One region of the Methylobacterium sp. Leaf100 genome, then DNA from elsewhere that is predicted to be linked to it. Evidence: riboswitches for the same ligand, from Rfam matches in the RefSeq annotation. Region 1 holds a riboswitch; the other holds the start of a gene.

Region 1 (11,666 bases):
TGGTAGGAGATCTCGACGAAGATCTTCTGCGCCTGCTCGCCCAGGATGTTGATCTTTTCGACGCCGTTCACGCGGAGCAGACGCTGGCGCAGGTCCTCGGCGCGCAGCACCAGCTGGCGGTGGGGCAGGCCGTGGGCCTGCACGGCGTAGAGAGCGAAGTAGATGTCCGAGAACTCGTCGTTGAACAGAGGCCCGAGCACCCCACGCGGCAGGCTGGAGGCCTGGTCGGAAAGCTTCTTGCGGGTCTGGTAGAACTCCGATTGGAGCTTGGCCGGGGGCATGTTGTCCTTGAAGATGACCTTGGTCACCATCAGGCCGGGGCGTACCGTGGTCTCGGCCCGGTCGTAGTAGACGAGCTCCTGCAGGCGCTTCTCCAGGGGGTCGGCGACCTGGCGCTGCATCTCTTCCGCCGTGGCGCCGGGCCAGGCGGCCGAGACCGTCATGACCTTGACGGTGAAGGCCGGGTCCTCCGCCCGCCCGAGCTTGCCGAAGGCGAAGAAGCCGGCCCCCGTGAGTGCGATGATCAGGAACAGGGTGACCGCCCGCTCGCGGACCGCCAGGGCGGAGAGGTTGAGGCCGTTCATCGCACGGCCCCGGTCAGGCTCGGAGGCGCTTGGCGCACCTTCTGGTCGGCTTTGAGGAGATGGGCGCCGAGCGCCACGATCCGGTCGCCGGCGCTCAGGCCCGTGACGATCTCCGCGCGTTCCTCGCCCATGCGGGCGACCTTGACGGCCTGCGGGCGCACCGTCTCGGTGGCGGCGTCGTAGCGCCAGACCGCCGTGCCGTGCCCCTGGTCGAACAGCGCGCCCAAGGGAACTTCCACCCGCTCGGAACGGACCGCATCGAGGGCTTTGAGCTGCAGGGTGACGGTGGCACCGAGCGGCGCGTCCTCGCCGCCGCCGGACAGGATGTACCGCGCCCGGTAGGTGCGTGTGGCGGGATCGGCGGTGGCCGACAGCTCGCGCAGTCGCGCCGGGTAGGTCGCCTCACCCTCCGCATAGAGCGTCGCGGAAGCCTCGCCCTGCGCCAGGCGCCGGCTGCCCTCGGGCAGGAACACCTCGGCCTCACGGGATCCGTCGCGGGCGAGCCTCACCACCGTCTGACCGGCCGCAACCACCTGGCCGGGCTCGGAGGGTACCTCCATCACCACGCCGTCCGCATCGGCCTTGAGCTCGGAATAACCGGCCTGGTTCTCGATCTGGCCGGCCTGGGCCTGCGCATTGGCGAACTGGGCGATGGCGGAATCGGCGGCACCCTTGTTCTGATCGTAGGTCTGCTTCGAGGTCCAGCCGTCCGATACGAGCTTGCGGCTGCGCTCCTCGTCGGCCCGGGCCTTGATCATCTGCGCACGCGCCGCTTCGACGGAGGCGCGCGCGGCATTGAGCGCGAGGGTGAAGTCGGTCCGATCGAGGCGCATCAGCGGCTGGCCACGCGTCACCCGGTCGCCCGGATCGACGAGGCGCTCGAAGATCTTGCCGCCGACCCGGAAGCTGAGGTTGCTCTCGGTGCGGGCTCGGATCACCCCGGTGTAGCGGGCGACGCCCCCCACCCCGGGCACGACCGCGACGGTCTGCACCAGCGGTGGCTCCGGAGACACGGCGGTCTCGGCCGGCGAGCAGGCCGCGAGCGCCAATGCGCTCAGCCCAAGCACCCATCTCGCATCCATGCCCGCCTCCTCGCACCGAACCGGCACGTTTTAAATTATGTTCGACATTTATTATGGCGCGACGCTGCCGTCAATGGTCGCTGCGCGCGCTTCCGGGACTGCGACGGAGCGGCGGCGCGGCGCGTGCTCCCACGAAAGCCGGAACCTCCGATCGCAGCGACCGGATGGCGGTCCCGGTCGAGCTCGGTCGGGCCCATCGCACGGATGTGACTTTTGAGCCCTCACAAACGGACCGATCCGTGGCGTTGGCGCGTAGGCGGGGAAGTTACGCAGTGTTACATGATCCTAAACCTCCGGCTCCGACGAGCCGCCATCGCGGGAGACTGTTCCGGTTGAAGCCACGGATGGACACGATGCCGAGGATCGACCTCACGGCCTGCGACCGCGAGCCCATCCACATCGTCGGCAGCGTGCAGCCCCACGGCTTCCTGCTGACCCTGGACGCAGCGAGCCTCGTCGTGGCGCAGGCCAGTGCGAACGCGCCGGCTCGGGTCGTCGCCGGCGCGAGCCTCGATGCTGTCCTGCCCGAGTTGGTCGCGGTGGTGCGCCGTTACCTCGACGCTGCGCCGGCCGAGGACGGGGCCCACTACCTGCGCACGGTGACGCTCGGCCCGGCGGGTGCGCGGCAGACCTACGAGGTCGCGGCGCACCGGGTCGACGACCTCGTCGTGCTCGAACTCGAAGAGGCGGATGCCTCCGTCGAGGAAGGGCTCGATGCCCTGACGCCACGGCTGCGTGCCTTCGTACAGCGTCTGCGGGTGGCCCGCTCCATCGAGGAGCTCTGCGACATCGTCGCCGAGGATATCCGGCACATCACCGGCTTCGATCGGGCGCTGGTCTACCGTTTCGACCGGGACTGGCACGGCACCGTGCTGGCCGAGAACGGAAACGGGGTCCTGCCGTCCTACCTCGATCTGCGCTTTCCCGCCTCCGACATCCCGGCCCAGGCGCGTGAACTCTACCGCCGCAACCGCCTGCGCATCATCCCGGATGCCGGATACGCGGCGGTCCCGATCACGCCGCCCCTGACGCCGGCGGGTACGCCCCTCGATCTCAGTCAATCCGTCCTGCGCAGCGTCTCGCCCGTGCACGTCGAGTACATGCGCAACATGGGCACGATGGCGTCCATGTCGGTGTCGATCCTCGTCGACGACACGCTCTGGGGCCTGATCTCCTGCCACAACCGCACCCCGCACCGGGTGCCCCTGCAGGCGCGCAACGCCTGCGACGTCCTCACCCAGATCTTCGCCCTGCAACTCTCCGCCCGCGAGCGGGGCGCCCAGGCCGAGCAGCGCTTGGCGCTCGGGGCGGTCCAGGCGCGGCTTCTCGGGTTCATGGCCGAGGAGGACAGCTTCGTCGACGGTTTGTTGAAGCATCCCGACGACGTCCTGGCGCTGGTGAACGCGGCGGGAGCCGCCATCGTCACGGGCGACCATTGCCGCGTCATCGGCACGACGCCTTCCGAGGCCGAGGTCCGGACCCTGTACGACTGGCTCTCGGTCGAGGGCGATGCGGCGGAGGTCTTCGCCACGGAGTCGCTGTCGGAGCTTCTGCCGGCGGCCGCGGCTTTCGCCACCGAGGCCAGCGGCCTGCTCGCGATCTCGGTTTCCAAGAAGTACGCGAGCTACATCCTCTGGTTCCGGCCGGAGGTGGTGCGGACGGTGAAGTGGGGCGGCAATCCGGTCAAGCCGGCGACGCCCGATCCGGAGGGCGGCCCCGACCGCCTGCATCCGCGAAAGTCGTTCGAGATCTGGAAGGAAACGCTGAAGGGGCGCGCGCTCCCCTGGAGCGTCCCGGAGATCGAGGCGGCCAAGGATCTGCGCGCCTCGGTCCTCGGGATCGTGCTGCGCCGGGCGGAGGAACTGGCCGCGCTGAGCGAGGAGCTCCAGCGCTCCAACAAAGAGCTGGAGGCATTCTCCTACTCGGTCAGCCACGACCTGCGGGCCCCGTTCCGCCACATCGTCGGCTACTCGAACCTCCTGAAGACGCGCGAGGGCGCCAACCTGTCGGACAAGGGCCGGCACTACGTCGACACCATCATCGAGGCGGCGTTCTCGGCCGGAACCCTCGTGGACAACCTGTTGGCCTTCTCGCAGATGGGCCGCAACGCCCTGAACCGGGTATCGGGCGACATGAACGCCCTGGTTGAGGAGGTCCGGCGCAAGGTTCTGCGCGATGCGGCGCCCGCACACGTCGTGCGCTGGGAGATCGGGCCCCTGGGCCGTGCCTACGCCGACCCGTTCATGCTGCGCCTCGTCATCGAGAACCTGCTTTCGAACGCGCTGAAGTACAGCCGGAACCGACCCGAGGCGGTCATCGAGATCGGACGGCTTCCCCCAAAAGACGGCGAGGCCGTCTTCTTCGTCCGCGACAACGGGGTCGGCTTCGACATGACCTATGTCGACAAGCTCTTCGGCGTGTTCCAGCGCCTGCACCGAGTCGAGGAGTTCGAGGGCACCGGCATCGGGCTCGCCAACGTGCGCCGCATCGTCGAGCGCCATGGCGGCCGGACCTGGGCCGAGGGCCGGCTCGGCGAGGGCGCGACCTTCCACTTCACGCTGCCCTTGCGGGGCGAGGCACCCTGAGAGATGGCCAACCTGAAACCGATCCTTCTCGTCGAAGACAATCCCAACGACATCGAGCTCACGCTCGCGGCACTGGAAGCGGGTCAGCTCGCCAACGAAATCGTCATTTGCCGGGACGGGGCGGAGGCCCTCGATTTCGTCTACAGGCGCGGCGCACACGTGAACCGGGCGTTGCAGGACCCGGCCGTGATCCTGCTCGACCTGAAGCTGCCCAAGGTCGATGGCTTGGAGGTCCTGGCCAAGGTGAAGGGCGATCCGCAGACCCGGTCCATCCCGGTGGTGATGCTCACCTCCTCGCGCGAAGAGACCGACGTGGTGCGCTCCTACGACCTCGGGGTGAACGCATTCGTGGTGAAGCCCGTTGGGTTCAACGAATTCTTCTCGGCCATCCAGGAACTCGGCGTGTTCTGGGCCGTCCTGAACGAGCCGCCGCCGCACAAGGGAGGCTGGCCATCGAACACCTGATGGACGCCGACGACGCGATCCGCATCCTCCACCTGGAGGACAGCGATCTCGACGCCGAACTGGTGGAGGCCGCCCTCGACGGCATGGGGCGCCCCTACGTGATCGATCGGGTGATGGACCGCCCCGATTTCGCCGCCGCCGCCCTACCGGGCCGTCATGACTTGATCCTCGCGGATTTCGTCCTGCCGACCTTCGACGGCATCAGCGCCCTCGCCGTCGCACGGGAGCAGTGCCCGGACACGCCGTTCGTCTTCGTGTCCGGCACCCTCGGCGAGGAGACCGCCGTCGAGGCGTTGAAGAACGGCGCCGTCGACTACATCACGAAGCAGCGCCTCGAGCGTCTTCCACGCACCGTCCTGCGGGCGTTGGCGGAGGCCCAGGCGAAGGCCGACAAGCGTCGGGCGGAGGCCGCGCTTCAGGCGCTCAACGATACGCTGGAACTCCGCATCGCCGAGCGGACGCGGGAACTCGCCACCTCGAACGCCGAATTGCAGATGCAGATCGTCGAGCGCGAGCGGGTGGAAGAGGCCCTGCGCCTCGCCCAGCGCCTGGAGGCCGTCGGGCAGCTCACGAGCGGTGTCGCGCACGACTTCAACAACCTGCTCACCGTCATCTCGGGCAACATCGAGTTCCTCGGGCGCGAGGTCTCGACCGAGCGCTCGAAGCGTCGGCTCGCGATGATGAAGGGAGCGGCGGATCGGGGCGCGAATCTCACGGCGCAGCTCCTTGCCTTCTCCCGCCGCCAGAGGCTGGAGCCCACCCCGGTCAGTCTGAACCAGACCGTCGCCTCCATGCGCGACCTGCTCCAGAGCTCCATTGGCGGCGCGGTGCGCATCGAGACGACCCTGCAGCCCGACCTATGGCCGGCCTTGGTGGATGCGACCCAGATCGAACTCGTCATCCTCAACCTCGCCATCAACGCGCGCGACGCCATGGTGGTCGGGGGATGTCTGACCATCGAGACGGCCAACGTCACGGTCACCGGCCCCCAGACGCGCCCCGAGCAGCCGATGCCGGGCGAGTACGTGATGGTGGCCGTCAGCGACACGGGAACGGGCATGCCGCCGGAGGTGGTGGCGCGCGCCTTCGAGCCGTTCTTCACCACCAAGGAGGTGGGCAAAGGTTCGGGGCTCGGGCTCGCCCAGGCCTACGGCTTCGTGAAGCAGTCCGGCGGCGGCATCCGCATCGACACGATCGTCGGGGAGGGGACCTCGATCCGAGTCTACCTGCCCCGCGTCGAGGACGGAACGAGCGCCGTCCACGAGGCCCCCCACATGACCGCATGCGGGCTTGGCCGCTTGCCGGGCGGACAATCGGTCCTGCTCGTCGTCGATGACGACACGGCTGTGCGCGAGGTCACCACCACCCGCCTCGCGGAGGCCGGTCACGCGGTGCGCGAGGCGGGCTCGGGCCTCGCGGGACTGGCGTCCCTCGAGGCGGACCCTTGCGTCGATCTCGTGGTGCTGGACTTCGCGATGCCGGGCATGAATGGGGCCGAGGTCGCCACCGAGATCCGCAAACGCTGGCCCAGCCTGCCGATTCTGTTCGTCACCGGCTATGCGGACACCACGGCCCTGATGAAGGTCGGCGCGGTCGGCGCCGACAGTATCGTTCAGAAACCGTTCCGGGACGGCGAGTTGGAACGCAAGGTCGGGGAGGCCATCGTGAATCGACCCGCGCCCGGTCTGCGCCTGGTCTCGGGCGGCTCCTCCGGCAGCTGAATTGATCGTCCGCCCCGGATCCGCGGGTTTCGAGGAAGACAGCCGGCTGGCGTCCTGGACCTCGCCGCCTTCGTCCTCGGTGTGCGCGGCGCCGGGGCTCGCCATGATCCTGCGTGTCTCGGCCCGGCAGGTCTCGCGCCGTGACGTTCCGATCGGCGGCCGAGGGCGCTCGGCCTTGACTTCTCCGGACCCGGATGGAACCGTACAGCCGTCAAGGTTCTCGCGGTCCTCGGATCGCGAGCTAAGAGGGAATTCGGTCGAGCCTATCGGGGCGATGCCGAAGCTGCCCCCGCAACTGTGAGCGGTGAGCCGCTGCCGAGAACGGTCACTGGTGCCATGCACCGGGAAGGCCAGGCAGAGGCGTCGATCCGTGAGCCAGGAGACCTGCCTTGGCGACGAACGTCTCTCGGGCGGGGTGCTCCGGTGGGTCGCATGATCGACGTCGGCCCGTCATGGTCGGCGCGCGCCCGTGCTGCTCGGCCTGACACGTCCAGAACCATTTGGATGGTGTTGATGGCCGCGATCGATCACCCCTTTCCCGAAAGCGTTCCCGCTCAGAACCGGCCCGGCGACACGGAGCCCGTGCCCGAACTCGGCTTGCTTGGTTTCGGCGTGCAAGGTTTCAGCTTGCATGGTCAAGCTTCGCAACGTAATAATGTTTCAAACGCCATTCAGGCTCCTGAGCCGGTGCCGGGGGGCGTCCCGTCATCGGGCGACGGGCTGGAGCGGCGCTCATCCCGTTCGAGACCCGATACGATGCTCCTGAAAAACGGCCTGCGCCTCGGCGTCGCCCTCGCGGCCCTGTCCCTGACGCCGTCGGTCCGTGCCGAGGAGACGGCGGTCACCCTGGAGACGCTCACGGTGGAGGGCGCCGGCATCGGCCTCAACGTGCCGGAAGGCGCCATCGGGTTGATCGGACCGACGCCGGGCTTCAGCGCGGCCCGCGCCGTGAGCAGCACGAAAACCGACACGCCCCAGCGCGACGTGCCCCAGGTCGTCACGGTTGCCTCGCGCGAGGTCATCACCGATCTGGCCGCGACGCGAGTCGACCGGGTGTTCAACTACACCCCCGGCGTCGCCCAGCAGAACAACTTCGGCGGCCTGACGGTCTTCAGCTACGCCGTGCGCGGCGTGACCACGTCCGAGATCTTCAAGAACGGCTTTGCCATCAACCGAGGGTTCCCGCCGCCGCCCGACACCCAGAACGTCGAGCGCATCGAGGTCCTGAAGGGCGCGGGCGGCGCCCTGTTCGGGCGCAGCGATCCGGGCGGCGTGGTCAACATCATCACCAAGCAGCCGACCGCCGAACGCTTCGTCGAGATGGGCGGCCTCTGGGGCAGCTTCGAGCAGTTCCGCGGCACCGTGGATGCCGGCGGCGCCCTCAACGAGGACAAGACGGTCCAGTACCGCTTCAACTTCGCGGGCGGGCGCCAGAACAGCTTTCGCGATTTCGTCGACGGCGACCGGCTGTTCGTGGCGCCGTCCCTCAGCTGGCAGATCACGCCCGACACCAAGGTCACCGTCGAGACCGAATTCGTGCGCAACCGCATCGTGTTCGACCGGGGCGTGATCGCCATCAACCGGCAGCTCGGCTTCCTGCCGATCTCGCGCTTCCTCGGCGAGCCGGGCCAGAGCACCGAGCAGACTTCGAACACCCTGCAGGTCCGCTTGGAGCACCGCTTCGACGCCGATTGGCAGATGCGGCTCGGCGCACATTTCAACACCGGCACCCTGGAGGGCGAATCCGCCGAGGTCCGGAGCATCGCGGCCGACAATCGCACCGTTGCCCGCGACCGCAACTTCCGGGACTACCGCTGGGACACCGCCATCGGCCAGGCCGAGGTGGTGGGCCGCTTCGCCACCGGCCCCCTGGCGCACACCCTGCTGCTCGGCTTCGAGCGCGAGAGCACCGACAGCCGCACGGTCTATCTGCGCTCGAACGTCCGGCAGAACCCGTTTTCCATCGACATCTACAACCCGCGCTACGGCCAGCCCCTGCCGCCGCTCACCATCCCGCGCAACAACCTCGAGCGGGTGACCAATACGGCCCTCTACGCCCAGGACCAGATCGCGCTCAGCCCCGAATGGAAGGCGCTGCTCGGCGTCCGGTTCGATTTCTTCGAGCAGTCGTTCCGCGAGCGCATTCCGCGCAGCGACGTCGAGCAGTCGCGGGCCGCCGCGACGCCCCGCGCCGGACTCGTCTATCAGCCGCTCCCCGAACTCGCCCTCTACACCAATGTCGGCACGAGCTTCCGGCCGAACATCGGCCCAGATGCGGCGGCGGCCTCGCGCGGGGTGCCGTTCGCCCCCGAGACGGGCATCGGCTACGAGGTCGGCGCCAAGCTCGACCTCTATGGCGGGGCGCTCGGCCTCACCGGTGCGGCGTTCCATATCGAGCGTGAGAACGTACTGACGCCCGACCCCAACAACAGCGGCTTCTCCCTCGCGGCGGGCGGGGTGCGCAGCCAGGGCTTCGAACTCACGGCCACGGGCCAGATCTCGCCGGAGCTGCGCCTCATCGGCGGCTACGTCTACGCCGACGCCGTAGTGACGAAGGACAACGTCCTGCCCGTGGGTGCCCCCCTCATCAACATCCCCAAGCACAGCGGCAGCCTGCTCGCCGTCTATGAAGTCCAGTCCGGCCCCTACGCGGGCCTCGGGATCGGGGGCGGCGTGCGTGGGGTCGGCGAACGCGCCGGCGACGCGGGCGGCACCGGTTTCGTCCTGCCGGCCTACGTGGTCGCCGACGCGCTGGCGTATTACCGCTACGAGAACATCCGCTTCGGCTTCAACGTCGAGAATATCTTCGACAGTGAGATCTACGAGAGCTCGCTCAACGTGTTCCGGGTCTATCCCGGCGCACCGCGACGCTTCACCGGCACCGTCTCGGTGCGGTTCTGATGCTGGAGTCGCGCGAACCGGTCCTGGCGATCGGCGACGTCGTCATGACCTTCGGCGGTCGCAGGGCCCTCGACGGCCTGACCCTGACGTTACATGCGGGCGAAGTCTTCGCCCTGCTCGGCCCCAACGGGGCCGGCAAGACCACGACCATCAACCTCATCCTGGGTTTCCTGAAAGCGGAGAGCGGGACGGTCCGGGTCTGTGGAATCGATGCGGGCGCCGCCCCCATCGCGGCGCGGGCGGCCATCGCCTACATCCCCGAGCAGGTGGCGCTCTATCCCACGCTCTCGGGCCGGGAGAACCTGCGCTACTTCACGACGCTGGCGGGGCTCGCCCTGTCTCGCGACGCGGCCGACCGCCTGCTGGCGCAAGCTGGTCTCGCGACCGAGGCGCACGCGCGCAAGGCCGCGACCTATTCGAAGGGCATGCGCCAGAAGGTCGGCATCGCCATCGCCCTGGCGCGCCGCGCCCGGCTGCTGCTCCTCGACGAGCCGACCTCGGGCCTCGATCCGAGCGCGTCGGCGGATTTCTCGGCCGTGGTCCGGGCGGCCGCCGCCCGCGGCACAACCGTGCTGATGGCGACCCACGACCTCTACCGGGTCAAGGAGGTCGCCGACCGGGTCGGCGTGCTCCAGACCGGACGCATCGTCGAGGAGATCAGCCCGGCACACCTCGACCATGCGGCGTTGGAGCGCCTCTACATCGAGCGGCTCGCGTCGTGAGGCTGGTCCGGGCCGAACTCGGTCAGCTCCTGCGCGACGCCCGCCTGCGCTGGATCGGCGCCGTCCTGGTGGTACTCCTCGGCGTGGCCCTCGCCGGAGCCTGGCGACAGGCCGTGCGCGATGCCGGCGATGTGAGAGCGATCGCGCAGGCCGAGCGCGGACGCTGGCTCGGCCAGGACGCCAAGAACCCGCATTCGGCCGATCATTACGGGCTGTGGGTGTTCAAGCCGTCCGCGCCGCTCGCGATCCTGGATCCCGGCATCGAGCCCTATACCGGCCGCATGGTCCGCATCGAGGCCCACCTGTTCAACGATGCGGTCTTCCGGGCGGTCCAGGACGCCAACCCGCTCGCGCGCGCCGGCCTCGGCAGCGTCGCCGACATCGTCCAGCTCATCGTGCCCCTGGCCGCGATCCTCCTCGGCTTCTCCGCCTTCGCCGCCGACCGCGAGCGCGGTACCCTGCGGCTGGCACTCGGCAACGGCGCTGCGCCAGGCCGGCTGTTCATGGCCCGCTTCGGCGCGCTCCTCGCCGCCCTGGCCCTCCTCGTCGGCCTGCCGTTGCTCGTCCTCGGCGGCCTCGCTGCGGTGAGCCTCGACGCGCCCGGCTGGGAGGTGTGGCCGCGCCTCGTCCCGTGGGTGGCCGCACAGCTCGTTTATGCGACCCTGTTCCTCGTTCTGGCCATGACCCTGTCGCTGACGGCCCGCACGGCCCGCTCGGCGCTGGCGGCATCGCTGCTGGCCTGGGTGCTCGTCTGCGTGGCCGCTCCCCGCCTCGCCACCGTCGCGGTGGACGCCACCACACCGGCGCTCTCCTACGGCGAGACCCGCGCCCGGATCGAGGAGACCTTCCGGGGGCACCGCACCGCGGAAGCGAACGACGACCGGGCCAAGGCCGTCCTCGCCCGCTACGGCGTCACCGACCCGGACGCCCTGCCCGTCGACCTGCGCGGCCTGATGATGAGCGAGAACGAGCAGCACAATTTCGCGGTGTTCGATGCCGCGTTCGGCGCCTTCTTCGACAGCCTGCTGCGCCAGGAGCGGGCCTATGCCTGGGCTGGGCTCCTGTCCCCGCGCATCGCCCTCCAGGCGCTCTCCGCCGCCCTCGCGGGAACGGACTTTGCCCAGCATGTCCGCTTCGTCTGGGCCGCCGAGCATTACCGCCGGGGCATCTCGCGGCGGATGAACCAGGCGATCATCGACAATCCGCAGGGCGGAGAGCGCCGCTACACCGCCGACCACGACCTCTGGGAGACGGTGCCGCCCTTCGATCATGGCCCGATGCCCCTGGCAGACGCGGCCTGGGCCGTGCCCCTCGCCATCCTGGCGACGTGGCTCGCCGTCCTGGGCGGAGCCGCCGTCCTGGCGGTCCGGCGGCTGACGCCATGAAGCTGACGCCATGGAGAACGGATCACGCCGTGAGGCGCGCCCTTCGCCTCCTCGCCGCCGAGACCGGCATGGTTCTGCGCGAGCGGCTGACCTGGGCGGTGCTGGCGGCCCTGTTCGCCGCCCTGCTGCTCGGCGCCCATACGGGGGCCGTACGGGTGGAGGCCGAGCGCGCCGCCCTCGCGACGCTGGCCGCGGAAGAGGGGCGGGCCATCGTCGCCGCC
Region 2 (11,666 bases), on a different contig from region 1:
AGTTGCCCCGCCGCGTCGTCGTAGAAGCTCGCCAGGGCCGCGACGTAGTCGGGATGATCGGGGTGCAGCTCGGTGGTGTACGGGTAGGCGAGGGGGAACTCGCGCGCCGGGTCGGACGTCAGCACCGCGTCCGCGATGGTGCGGGCGTTGCCGCGCCGGCCCTTCTTGCAGAAATGCACGAGGACAGGCGCTGCCTGCAGCACCTTCATGGCCCGAACGGTGAGGTAGTCGGGTTCCCCAGGACCCATGCCGACGCCGAACAGGGTGCCGGTGACCTTCGCCACGGGGCTCGCCACGTCTTCGAGAGGCGCGGTGGGGGGGAGGGGGGCGCCCGCCTCCATCACTCGATCTCCTGCGCCAGGGCGTTGATGGCGGCCGCCGTCATGGCGCTGCCGCCGCGCCGGCCATGCACCACGATAAAGGGGACGCGCCCATCGCGGGCGAGGGCTTCCTTCGATTCGGCCGCGCCGACGAAACCCACGGGAATGCCGATGATCGCGGCCGGCGGGGCGACGCCCTCGTCGAGGAGTTCGAGGAGGCGAAACAGGGAGGTCGGGGCGTTGCCGACCGCCACGACGCTGCCCGGCAGGTGCTCGCGCCACAATTCCATGGCGGCGGCCGAGCGGGTCGTGCCCATGGCGGCGGCCAGTTCGGGCACGCGTGGATCGCTCAGGGTGCAGATCACCTGGTTGTTCGCGGGCAGGCGGGCGCGGGTGACGCCGTCGGCCACCATCCGGACATCGCACAGGATCGGTGCGCCAGCCTTCAACGCGGCCTCGCCGCGACTCGCAAAGTCGTCCGACGCCTCCACGTCGCGGGGGAGGTCGGTCATGCCGCAGGCGTGGATCATCCGCACCACCACCCGCTCGGCGGTGCCATGGAAGCGGGCGAGGTCCGCCTCGGCGCGGATCATCGCGAAGGAGCGGGCGTAGATCGCCTGCCCGTCGCGCAGGTAATCGAGGCGCGAACTCATGGTGTCGTGGTCCTGAAGGCTTGGGCGAGGGTTTGGGTCGGATCGGCACTCCTTACGCGGTCCAGCGCGGCCTCGAAAGTGAGTTGCATCGTCGGCTCGCCATCGGGACGGCCGTGAAGGACGATACCGTAGCGACCGGACCGGCCCACGAGGGTGAGGGTGGCGGCTCCCGGATGGGCGCAGCCCTTGGCGCAGCCGGAGACGTGGGCATCGATGCCCGTGCCCTTGAGCGCCTCGGCGAGGCGGGCGGCGTCGATGAGTGTCGGCGTCGAGCCCGAGGCGCAGGCCGGCGCTCCGGGGCAGGCCGCGACATGGCCGCGCGGATCGTCGGCTTCATGGATAAATCCGTCTCCGCCGAGGGCGTGACGGGCACGATCGACGTCATCGCGGTCGCGGCCCACGAACACGAAGCCCCGGGTCGGGCTGAGCGCGAGGCCGGGCGACGCGAGCCGCTCGCTCCACGCGGCGAGGCGATCGAGGGCGTCGGCGGTGCAGCGTCCAAAGGCGGTCTCGACGGCAAGGGCGGTCCGGCCGTCTCCGAGATCGTGCAGCCCAGGCGCCAGGGACGGAATCGGGGAGGGGGCCGGCATCGCCGTGCCGGCGAGACGATTGCGGCGTGAGGTATCGAGGTCGCGCATGCGCCGGGCTCCGCTCCCGGCCAGGACAATCAGGCTCTCGGACACGTGCGCGAGTGCCCGCGCCGTTGTCACCGGCGCGAACCAGATCGGTCCGTCCGGTCCTGCGAGAGACCAGGCGATGCCGTCCGGCGCGACCATTCGGAGCTGGATGTCCGCATCCGCCCGACCGAGGCCGGAGGCGCCCGTTTCCTCGATGGCCACCAGGGCCTTCGGCGGCAGGCCGGGAATCGCGCGGCCGATGGCTTCCACGGCCTCGGCCAAATCGGAGAGTCCGAACAGCGGCGCGGTCAGGGTCAGGCGCTGCGGGCCGCCATCGGCACGGATATCCCCCAGGCCTACGGCCGTGAGGTGGCGGGCGAGCATGCCTTGAGTCTCGGGCGTGACGCCCCGGATCTGAAGGTTGGCTCGTGCGGTGACGTCGATATGGCAGTTGCCGAAGCGGCGTGCGCCCTCGGCCACGGCCCGCGCCTGGGCGGCGGTGAGGCGCCCGAGCGGCGGGTGGACCCGCGCCAGGAGCCCGTCGCCCGTCTGCATCGGGCGGGCGAGGCTCGGGCACCAGCCGCGCCGGCTCGCGGCCTCGGGCAGAACGCGGCGGGCGACGTTCACTCGGCCGCCTCCGGCAAGCGTTCGTCGGCCGCAATCGCCTCCGGCATCAGCTCGTCGGCCGCCATGGCGTTGCGCCGCGTCGTCCACAGACCCCGGCGGCGGGCCTCGTCGAATCGCTCCAGGATGGCGCGGGCGGCCTCGGGGTTCGCAGCGCGCAGGGCATCGAAGGTGTCGAAGTCGGCGATCATCGCGCCGTAGAGCCGGTCGAGATCGGCATTCGACACGGCGTCCGTGGTGGCGGCGAGGACGAAGACCGCGTCGATTCCCTGCGCCAGTTCCTGGGCGCCGCGATAGCCGTGACGCAGCTGCGCCGCGATCCAGCGCGGATGGGCGAGTTTTCCGCGGATCAGCCGGGCCGCGTCCTCGCGGGCCGTCCGGGCCTTCGGGGCATCCGGGGTCGCGACATCGAGGCTGTAGAGGGTCGGCTGGCCCCCTGTAAGAGCAGCTGCGGCGGCGAACCCACCCATGGCCTCGACGGCGGCGTCGCCGTCGAGCAGGTCGCGCTCGGCGACGTCGAAGGCATGGACGTAGGCATCGGCCTGGGCGACGCGGGCGGCGAAGCCGGCATCGGCCACGTCCGATGCGCCCCCATAGGCATGCGAGGTGGCGTCGAGGTAGGCGCGGCCGAGATCCGCGCGCTCCTCCCAGGCCCCGTCGAGGGCGAGCCCGCCGGCGCCGGCGCCGTAGCGGCCCGGTGCCGCGCCGTAGACGCGGGGCGTCGCCTCGCCCCGGCGGCGCGCGGCCGCGAGGGGGTTCTCCGCGTCCTCCTCGTGACGCGCCGCGACGGAATCGGCCGCGCGGGCGAGGAGCGCGAGGGTATCCGGGAAGGTGTCGCGGAACGCCCCCGAGACCCGCACCGTCACGTCGATGCGCGGCCGGTCGAGGAGCGCCAGGGGCAAGACCTCGAAACCGGTGACACGGGTGGAGGCGTGGTCCCAGACCGGGCGTACGCCCATGAGGGCCAATGCATGAGCCACGTCCTCGCCGCCGGTCCGGAGCGTCGGCGACGCCCACAGATCCATGACGATGCGGGCGGGATACTCGCCCTCGTCCTGAAGGTAGCGGCGGACCACGGCATCGGCGGCCTTGGCGCCCAGGGTCGTGGCGGCCCGCGTCGGCAGGCTGCGCGGGTCGAGGGTGGTGAGGTTGCGCCCCGTCGGCATCACGTCGGTACGGCCGCGCGAGGGCGAGCCGGCGGGACCGGGGGCGACGAAGCGACCGTCGAGGGCTGCGAGCAGTCCGTCGCGCTCGGCCGCTGCGCAGGCGGCCACGGCTTCGGAGGCCTGAGGCGCCGCCCGGCCGAAGACATGGAGCCCGTCGCGGGTGGTGACCTCGCCGAGATCGCACAGATGGGCGTCCAGCGCCGCCAGGGCATCCGGCATGGGGGTGCCGATATCGATGCCCGCCGAGGCCAGCAGTCCGGCCGAATCCGCCTCGTCCAGGATGGTGCGGGCGATGATCGCAGCGCGGCGCGGATCGAGGATGCTCGCCGCCGAGTACTCTTCCACGAGTTCGCGCAGGTGTGCCGATTCCGGGTCGAGACCCGGGCATTCGGTCTGCGGCGTGAGATGGCCGAGCGCCACGCCGCCGAGGCGGCGCTTGAGGGGGGCGGCTTCGCCGGGATCGTCGACGATGAACGGGTACACCACCGGCAGGGACCCGATCGCGCGGGCGGGCCAGCAATTCGGCGACAGGGCCACGGCCTTGCCCGGCAGCCACTCGGTGGTGCCGTGGGTTCCGAGATGGATCAGGGCGTCGAAGTTCTCGCGCAGGCCGAGATGGAAGGCGAGGTAGGCGTGGGTCGGCACCGCATCGGGGTCGTGATAGCCGGCCTTGCGGTCGGCGGCACGGCCACGATCGGGCTGGAGGAACAGGGCGACGCGGCCGTTCGGATCGCGAACACGCTTTCCACCTCCAACCTCATCCTGAGGTGCCGCGTGAGCAGACTCGCAGGAGGGTTCCAGGCATCGCAGGTCCAACTGGACCCCTCCTTCGAGGGCTCCGCTCCGCTCCGCCACCTCAGGATGAGGGTGTGGGTGGGAGGTCGGGCACACCATCGAAAAACGGAAGGCGCCGTCGACGATAAGGGGATCGGCTTCTGGCTCCCCCCAAGACGCGATCAGCGCGGCCCGATCGGCCTCCGGCAACCCCGCGAACCACGCCCGATACGCGTCGAGGGACACCGAAAAATCGCGTGGCCCGTGCGTGAGCGCGCGCATCACCGCGTCGGCTTGCGGCAGGGCGCCGGCGGCGTAGCCCGCCGCCGCGAGGTCCTCCACCATAGCTCGCGCGCTCTCGGGGGTGTCGAGGCCGACGGCGAAGCCGGCCCGGCCGCCGCGCGCCGGGTAGTCCGACAGCACCACGGCGAGCCGCCGTTCCACCCGGGGCAGGCGGGCGAGACGCACCCAGGCCGCCGCCCGGTCGGCGAGCGCCGCGATTCCCGTCGCGTAGGGACGTGCGCGGCGCTCGGAGAAGCCGTCGATTTCGGGGCCGTCCTCCTTGAACGAGATCGGGAAGCCCGAGAGCCGGCCGTCGAATTCCGGCAGGGCCACCTGCATGGCGAGGTCGGGCGCCGACATCCCCCGGGCCGAGGCGTCCCACGCGGCGTGGGCCGCGCCGAGGGTGTAGGCCTGGATCACCGGGCAATCGGCGCCGTCCAGGACGAAGCCCGCATCCTCGCGGGCCGAGAAGGCGGTCGCGGCCACGACGAGGTCGGGCTTTCGCGCCGCGATGGTGTCGCGCAACGCCGCCAGGGCCGCAGGGTCCTTGAGGCTCGAGACGGCGACCACCAGCACCTGCAGGCCGCGGGCCCGGAGTGCATCGCCCAAGGCCGCCAGGGGCGCGGCATCCCCCGACAGGATCGCCGAGCGGTAGACGACGAGGAGCGCCAGGGGCACCGTGCCCGCCTGCAAGGGCCGGCCGGCGGCCAGAGCCCGATCGCGGTCGATGGGGCCGCAGCCGGGGCAGCAGACGAAGCCGCGCGGCAGGGCCTGCGGCTCCTCCACGGTGCCGGGAAAGCCGATCTCGGCCGCGATCCGCCCGAGCATCCGGCGCAGGTTGTCGGCGCCGCCCGCCCGGAAATAGGCGTCGAGGACGGGTGCGAGATCGGGCGCCGTCGAGAAGGCATCCAGGCGATCGTCGGGCCGGTCGTCGCCCGGCAGGACGATGAGGCGAACGCCGTTCGCCCGTGCGGCGGCAGCGGCACGCTCGATGCCGTAACGCCAGTAATCGAGCCCGCCGAGGCATCGGATCACGACGCATTTCGACCGCGCGATAACCCCGTCGACGTAGAGGTCCACCGACATGGGGTGACGGAGCTTCGCGAGTTTCGCCAGACGCAGGGTCGGGGCCGGACCCTCGCCGGCTTGCGGAAATGCCGCTGCGAACGCGCCCGCGACGCCGAACAGGTCGGAATCCGTGAACGACAGGAACACGATGTCGCCCGGCGCCTGACCGAGATCGATGGCGGCTTCGCCCTCGTCGAGGGAAACCGTATCGACGCGGATCAGATGCATGGCGGGATGCGCGACCTCACAGCCGCGCCTCCGTGAGGGGCCGGCCGATCCGGGCGCGTTTGCGCCGGCGCAGCCGCCAGAGGGCGCGGACGAGGAACAGTCCGATCGCCGCCACGGGAAGCCAGGGCAGGCTGGCGACGGCGAAGCGCAGGGCGGCGCCCGCACTGGCGCCGAAGGTCTGGCCGGCCTGGCTCCAGGCTTCCTCGACGGGGGCGAAGGCACCCGCTCGCGCGCTGTCCGAGCGAAGCGAAACCGAGACGATTTCGGTATCGACGCGCCGTTGCAGGCCGCGCTGCTTCGCCTCCCCCTCCTCGATCTCGGATTGGACCTTCGAGAGTTCCTGGGCGATGCGGATGAGGTCCTCCACGCGCGTGTCCGCCTTCGCGGACAGTTCGTCGAGGCGCGCGCGATAGGCGGCGAGCTGGGCGAGCCGGCGTCCTCCGTCCGCGATGGGTGTGGTCAGGTCGTCGGCCCGTGTCGCCTGACGCCGCAGGACCACGTCGCCCGCCGCCTCGCCCGGCAGGGGGGCCGTGAGGAACGCCACGTAGGGGGCGACGGAATCGTGCGGCAACCGGACCTGGATCTGCGCCTGCGGTCGCCCCTGCGGACGCGGACCGTCGTCGATGGACGACGTGACGAGGATGCAGCCGAGGCCCGCATCGGCCTGGCAGCGGTCACGCGCCGCCGCGAAATGCGCCGCCACCCGATCGGGCGGCAGGCCGATGGTGAGGTCGTGCGTATAGGCGAGCTTGGCTGCGGTGTTGCGGGTGGGCTGGGCCAGCGCGAGGGGATTGGCGGTGTCGGGCGCCGGCGGGCGCGTGTCGGAGCAGCCCCCCAGTCCGAGGAGTACGGCAAGGCCCAGGGCCGCCGCCGCGCGGCCGTTCCGTCCCGCCATGGCGCTCATCCGGCCAGGGCGGCGGCGACCGCCGCCTGATCGAATCCCTTGAGGCCGATGACGACTAGGCGGCCGTCGCGGGCTTCCGTGCTCTTCCAGGGCCGGTCGTAGTGATGGGCGATGCGGGTGCCGACACCCTGTACGACGAGGCGCATGGGCTTGCCCGTGACTTCGGCGAACCCCTTGATGCGCAGCACGCCGGCGGTCTCTGCCGCGCGACCGACGCGGATCGCCAGGTCCTCGGCCGTGGCCGCGGCCGGGACGGGCAGGGCCACGGAGTCGAAATCGTCGTGATCGTGGTCCTCGCCCTCGCCGTGGTGCGAGGGTCTGGCGTCGAGGTCGTCCTCGGCCGCGGCGCCGAGGCCGAGGATGACGCGCGGGTCGAGGCGGCCGTGCTCGGCCTCCACCATCTTCACCGCGCGCGGCAGATGGGCCTGAACCTCGGCGCGGACCTTGGCGCGGCCGGCCGCGTCGAGGAGGTCGGCCTTGTTCATCACCACGAGGTCGGCGCAGAGGATCTGGTCCTCGAACACCTCCTCCAGGGGATTGTCGTGATCGACGTTCGTGTCCTCGGCACGCTGGGCGGCGGAGGCCGCCGGATCGTCGGCGAAGAAGCCCGCCGCCACGGCCGGACCGTCGATGACCGCGATGACGCCGTCCACGGTGACCCGCGAGCGGATCGCAGGCCACTGGAACGCCTGGACCAGGGGCTTGGGCAGGGCGAGGCCGGAGGTCTCGATAAGGATGTGCTCGGGTGGGTCGGCTCGGTCGAGGAGCTTGTTCAGGGCCGGCACGAAGTCGTCGGCCACGGTGCAGCAGATGCAGCCGTTGGCGAGCTCCACGATGTCCTCGTCTTGGCAGCCTTCGATGCCGCAGGCGGCGAGAAACGAGCCGTCGAAGCCGATATCGCCGAACTCGTTGACGATGATCGCGAGCCGCCGGCCGTTCGCGTTCTCGACGAGGTGGCGCACGAGGGTCGTCTTGCCGGCCCCGAGGAAGCCGGTGACGATGGTGCAGGGAATCTTCTCGACCAGGGTCATTCGGCGGCGTCCGTACTAGGGTGCGCCGCGAGCGGCGGGATGCGGGCGACGACGCCCTTGCGGAATTCCTGGGGCCGCGCCTTCCACGGCACGACGCCGTCGGGCGTTTCGCCGTAGAGGCCGACCCCTTCGAGGATGATCCGGGCGGATTCGGTGGCGTCGAGGTCGCCGTAGACGTAGGTCCAGCGCCCTTCCGAGGCCACCGCCACGGTGCATGGCCGCTTGCAGACGGAGAGGCACTCGACGCCTTCGATCCGCAGGCCGGTCTGGCCGTGCTCACCGACGGCCTCCCGGAGCGCGTCGAGGAGGCGCGCACCGGCGCGGGGTTCCGCCGGGTCGCCGGCCGCACGGCAGGCGGTGCAGACGTAGAGGGTGACCACGTCAGGCATGCGCCGTCGCCTTGCGACCGAACAGGGTCCAGGCCCAGCCGTAGGCGAGCCCGATGACCGCCCAGAACACGAAGGCGATCCCGAGCGAGCGTGCGGCGAACTGGGCCGCGTAGCCCGCCGGCAGGGCGGAAGCCGCGTGGCTCGTCTCGGGTGCTCCGGCGAGGTGTGGTGCCACGATCAGGACGAGGCCGCCCGCGATGGAGATCGGCGCGCGGCGGATGGCGATGAGGTAGAGCCCCATGGCGGTGGCGACGGCGGTCATCACCCACCAGAACTGACGATCGGCGAGGGGCGCGGCGTCCATGCCCGGTAGTTCCGGCGGCAGGCCGAGGGCCGGCGCCAGGGCGACGGCGAGGAAGCCCGCCACGGCGAAGCGCAGGCCGGTCTCGGGCGTCGGTTCGCGCCCGCAGGCCAGCAGCACTGCGCCGAGCAGCAGGGCATACCCGACGCCGCCCACCAGGGTGGCGAGCGCCGTGAACGCCATGCGCGGCAGTCCGGGTCCGGGCTGCCAGGCGGGCGCGGTCTCGCCGCCGGACACGCCCGGGTCCTTCACGCCGTGATCGTGTCCGCCATGCACCCGCACCACGAGGGATGCGAATCCCGGCGCGGGGGGCGATACGGGGGCTTGAGCCTGCGTCTCGTAACGCTCGGCCGCGATGATGAGCGGAGAGGTCAGGGCGAGCTGCAGGCCCGTCGCGACGATAGCCGCGAGGAAGCCGGCGACCAGGGCCGCCGACACGAGCCGGATGATCATGGGGTGTCTGCCTTCAGGCGCCAGGCGCTCAGTGGCAGGGAAAATTCTGGGTGTGGCGGAAATCGTGCGCCGCGTTGTGGAGCGCCATCGCCGGGGCGAAGCCCGCCATGAACACGAGGCCGAGGCCGAGGAACGCGGCGACGAGAACGGCCCCGAGGCGCTCGTTGGTGCGGGTGCCGGTCAGAACGAGGGTGTTGGTCGACATCGGTTGATCTCCTGGCCGCCCCGCCGGCGGCCGTGGTCGAAGGTGAGGACGAAGGTCCCCGGTGCCGGACGGCAGGTCTCCTGGCTCGCGGGTCATCCGGAACCTGCCGCCTTCCCGGATCGCTCCGGTGGCCGATGGCAGGCCCGTCGCCGCTCACAGTTGCGGGGGCAGCCGCGGTTTCAAGGCGCTTGCCCCTCACCGCGTTCCCTTTTCACCCCGTCGCCGGGGCACCGTCCGATCCCGATGCTTCTACGCGGTCGCGCGATCCCTGACAACGCGCCGCTGTGCCGTTTGCATCGCCTTTGACCACACAAGGGCGTTTCGGGCTAAAGAAGCCCCATGCGGCAGCCGTCCCCCCCATGACCGAGATATTCTCCCGTGTGACCCTCGTCCTCGGCGGCGCGCGCTCGGGCAAGAGCGTCCATGCCGAGGGGGTGATCGAGGCGCAGCCGCCACCCTGGCTGTATCTCGCAACGGCCCAGGCCTGGGACGACGAGATGCGCGACCGCATCGCCCTCCACCGCACCCGAAGGTCGGCCGACTGGATCACGCAGGACGCGCCGATCGACCTGCCCGAGGCGGTCGCGGCCGCGCGCGGACCGGTACTGGTGGATTGCCTCACCCTCTGGCTCACCAACCTGATCCTGGCGGAGGCCGACGTCGAGGCCGCGACCGGGGCGCTGCTCTCCGCTTGCGCCGACGCGCCGGGGCCGGTGGTCCTGGTCGGCAGCGAGGTCGGCCTCGGCATCGTGCCCGACAATGCCCTCGCCCGCCGCTTCCGCGACGCGGCAGGGCGGCTTCATCAGCGCCTCGCCGCACAGGCCGACCGCGTCGTGTTCATGGTGGCGGGACTGCCGATGATCGTGAAACCCCAACTTGGAGACCACGCATGAGCGACGCCGCCAACCGCCATCGGGAGAAGATGGAGAAGCGCAAGGCCGTGCAGGATGCCGAGGTGGCGGAGAAGACCATCGAGAAGGGCCTCCTCATCGTCAACACGGGTCCCGGCAAGGGCAAGACTACGGCGGCCCTGGGCCTGATGCTGAGGGCGCTGGGCCATGGCTGGCGGGTCGGCGTGGTGCAGTTCATCAAGGGCGCCTGGGACACGGGCGAGAAGCACGCGCTCAAGGCCTTCGGGAACCAGATCGACTGGCACACCCTCGGCGAGGGCTTCACCTGGGAGACCCAGGACAAGGCCCGCGACATCGCGGCGGCCGAGCACGCCTGGGCGAAAGCCCTGGATCTCATGGCCGATCCGAGCATCCGCCTCGTGGTGCTGGACGAACTCAACATCGCGCTGCGCTACGACTACCTGCCCATCGACGACGTGGTGGCGGCGTTCCGGGCCCGCCGGCCCGACCTCCACGTCATCGTCACCGGCCGCAACGCCAAGCCGGCCCTCGTCGAGGCCGCCGACCTCGTCACCGAGATGGGCTCCGTGAAGCACCACTTCGCGGCGGGCGTGAAGGCGCAGGAGGGGATCGAGTTTTGAGGTGCCGGCCGTCATGACCCGCGCCATCATGATCCAGGGCACCGGTTCGGATGTCGGCAAATCCCTCATCGTCGCCGGTCTGTGCCGCGCCTTCGCCCGGCGCGGGCTGCGGGTGCGGCCGTTCAAGCCGCAGAACATGTCGAACAACGCCGCCGTCACGGCCGATGGCGGCGAGATCGGACGGGCCCAGGCGCTTCAGGCGAGGGCCGCCGGAGTGGCGCCCTCGGTCCACATGAACCCGGTCCTCCTCAAGCCCCAGAGCGAGACCGGCAGCCAGATCGTGGTGCAGGGCCGGATGGTCGGCCAGGCCGCGGCCCGGGACTACCAGGGCTGGAAGCCGCGCCTCCTCGGGGCCGTGCTCGAAAGTTTCACCCATCTGAAAGCCGAGGCCGACCTCGTCGTGGTCGAGGGCGCCGGCTCGGCGTCGGAGGTGAATCTGCGCGCCGGCGACATCGCCAATATGGGCTTTGCCCGCGCGTCGAACACGCCGGTGATCCTGCTCGGCGACATCGACCGCGGCGGCGTCATCGCCAGCCTCGTCGGCACGAAGGTGGTGATCGACCCGGCCGACGCGGCGATGATCCGGGGCTTCCTCGTCAACCGCTTCCGCGGCGATCCGAGCCTGTTCGCCGACGGCATGGACCTCATCGCCCGCCACACGGGTTGGCCCAGCCTCGGGCTGATCCCGCATTTTCCGTCCGCCGTCCGCCTGCCCGCGGAGGACGTTCTGGGACTGGTCGGCTCCGAAGCAGGCGCGGCGGGTCGCACGGTGGTGGCCGTCCCCGTCCTGCCGCGCATCGCCAATTTCGACGATCTCGATCCTCTGCGGGGCGAGCCGAACGTCTCCGTGGTTCTGGTTCGTCCGGGGGAGCCGATCCCCGTGGCCGACCTCGTGCTCCTGCCGGGCTCGAAGACCACCATCGCGGACCTCGATGTCTTTCGGTCCGAGGGCTGGGATATCGATCTCGCCGCCCATGTCCGGCGCGGCGGCCGGGTGCTCGGCCTCTGCGGCGGCTACCAGATGCTTGGGCGCCGCCTCGCCGACCCGCACGGGATCGAGGGCGCCCCCCGGACGGTGCCGGGTCTTGGGCTCCTCGACGTCGAGACGGTGATGACCCCGGTCAAGCGCCTCGAGGCCGTCACCGGCACCTCGTTGCCC

Evidence for each region. Region 1 has a riboswitch for cobalamin ahead of ASF25_RS07850 (TonB-dependent siderophore receptor). Riboswitches for the same ligand answer to the same signal wherever they lie in the genome.
Region 2: linked by a shared signal. The riboswitch ahead of ASF25_RS10230 (CbtB-domain containing protein) and the one ahead of ASF25_RS07850 (TonB-dependent siderophore receptor) in region 1 are both predicted to bind cobalamin.

Annotation. Positions count from the first base shown of each region.
Region 1 covers NZ_LMMW01000011.1:3,570-15,235, reverse strand. The annotation lists gene ASF25_RS07875 (efflux RND transporter permease subunit) at 1-584, opposite strand, end outside; gene ASF25_RS07870 (efflux RND transporter periplasmic adaptor subunit) at 581-1,666, opposite strand; gene ASF25_RS07865 (ATP-binding protein) at 2,020-4,251, shown strand; gene ASF25_RS07860 (response regulator) at 4,255-4,716, shown strand; gene ASF25_RS07855 (response regulator) at 4,716-6,437, shown strand; cobalamin riboswitch at 6,635-6,844, shown strand; gene ASF25_RS07850 (TonB-dependent siderophore receptor) at 7,194-9,338, shown strand; gene ASF25_RS07845 (ABC transporter ATP-binding protein) at 9,338-10,060, shown strand; gene ASF25_RS07840 (DUF3526 domain-containing protein) at 10,057-11,445, shown strand; gene ASF25_RS07835 (ABC transporter permease subunit) at 11,475-11,666, shown strand, end outside.
Region 2 covers NZ_LMMW01000012.1:476,972-488,637, reverse strand. The annotation lists gene ASF25_RS10270 (precorrin-2 C(20)-methyltransferase) at 1-341, opposite strand, end outside; gene ASF25_RS10265 (precorrin-8X methylmutase) at 341-973, opposite strand; gene ASF25_RS10260 (hypothetical protein) at 970-2,217, opposite strand; gene cobN (cobaltochelatase subunit CobN) at 2,214-5,732, opposite strand; gene ASF25_RS10250 (DUF4349 domain-containing protein) at 5,749-6,627, opposite strand; gene cobW (cobalamin biosynthesis protein CobW) at 6,633-7,667, opposite strand; gene ASF25_RS10240 (DUF1636 domain-containing protein) at 7,664-8,056, opposite strand; gene ASF25_RS10235 (CbtA family protein) at 8,049-8,810, opposite strand; gene ASF25_RS10230 (CbtB-domain containing protein) at 8,839-9,015, opposite strand; cobalamin riboswitch at 9,068-9,265, opposite strand; gene cobU (bifunctional adenosylcobinamide kinase/adenosylcobinamide-phosphate guanylyltransferase) at 9,375-9,908, shown strand; gene cobO (cob(I)yrinic acid a,c-diamide adenosyltransferase) at 9,905-10,507, shown strand; gene ASF25_RS10215 (cobyric acid synthase) at 10,521-11,666, shown strand, end outside.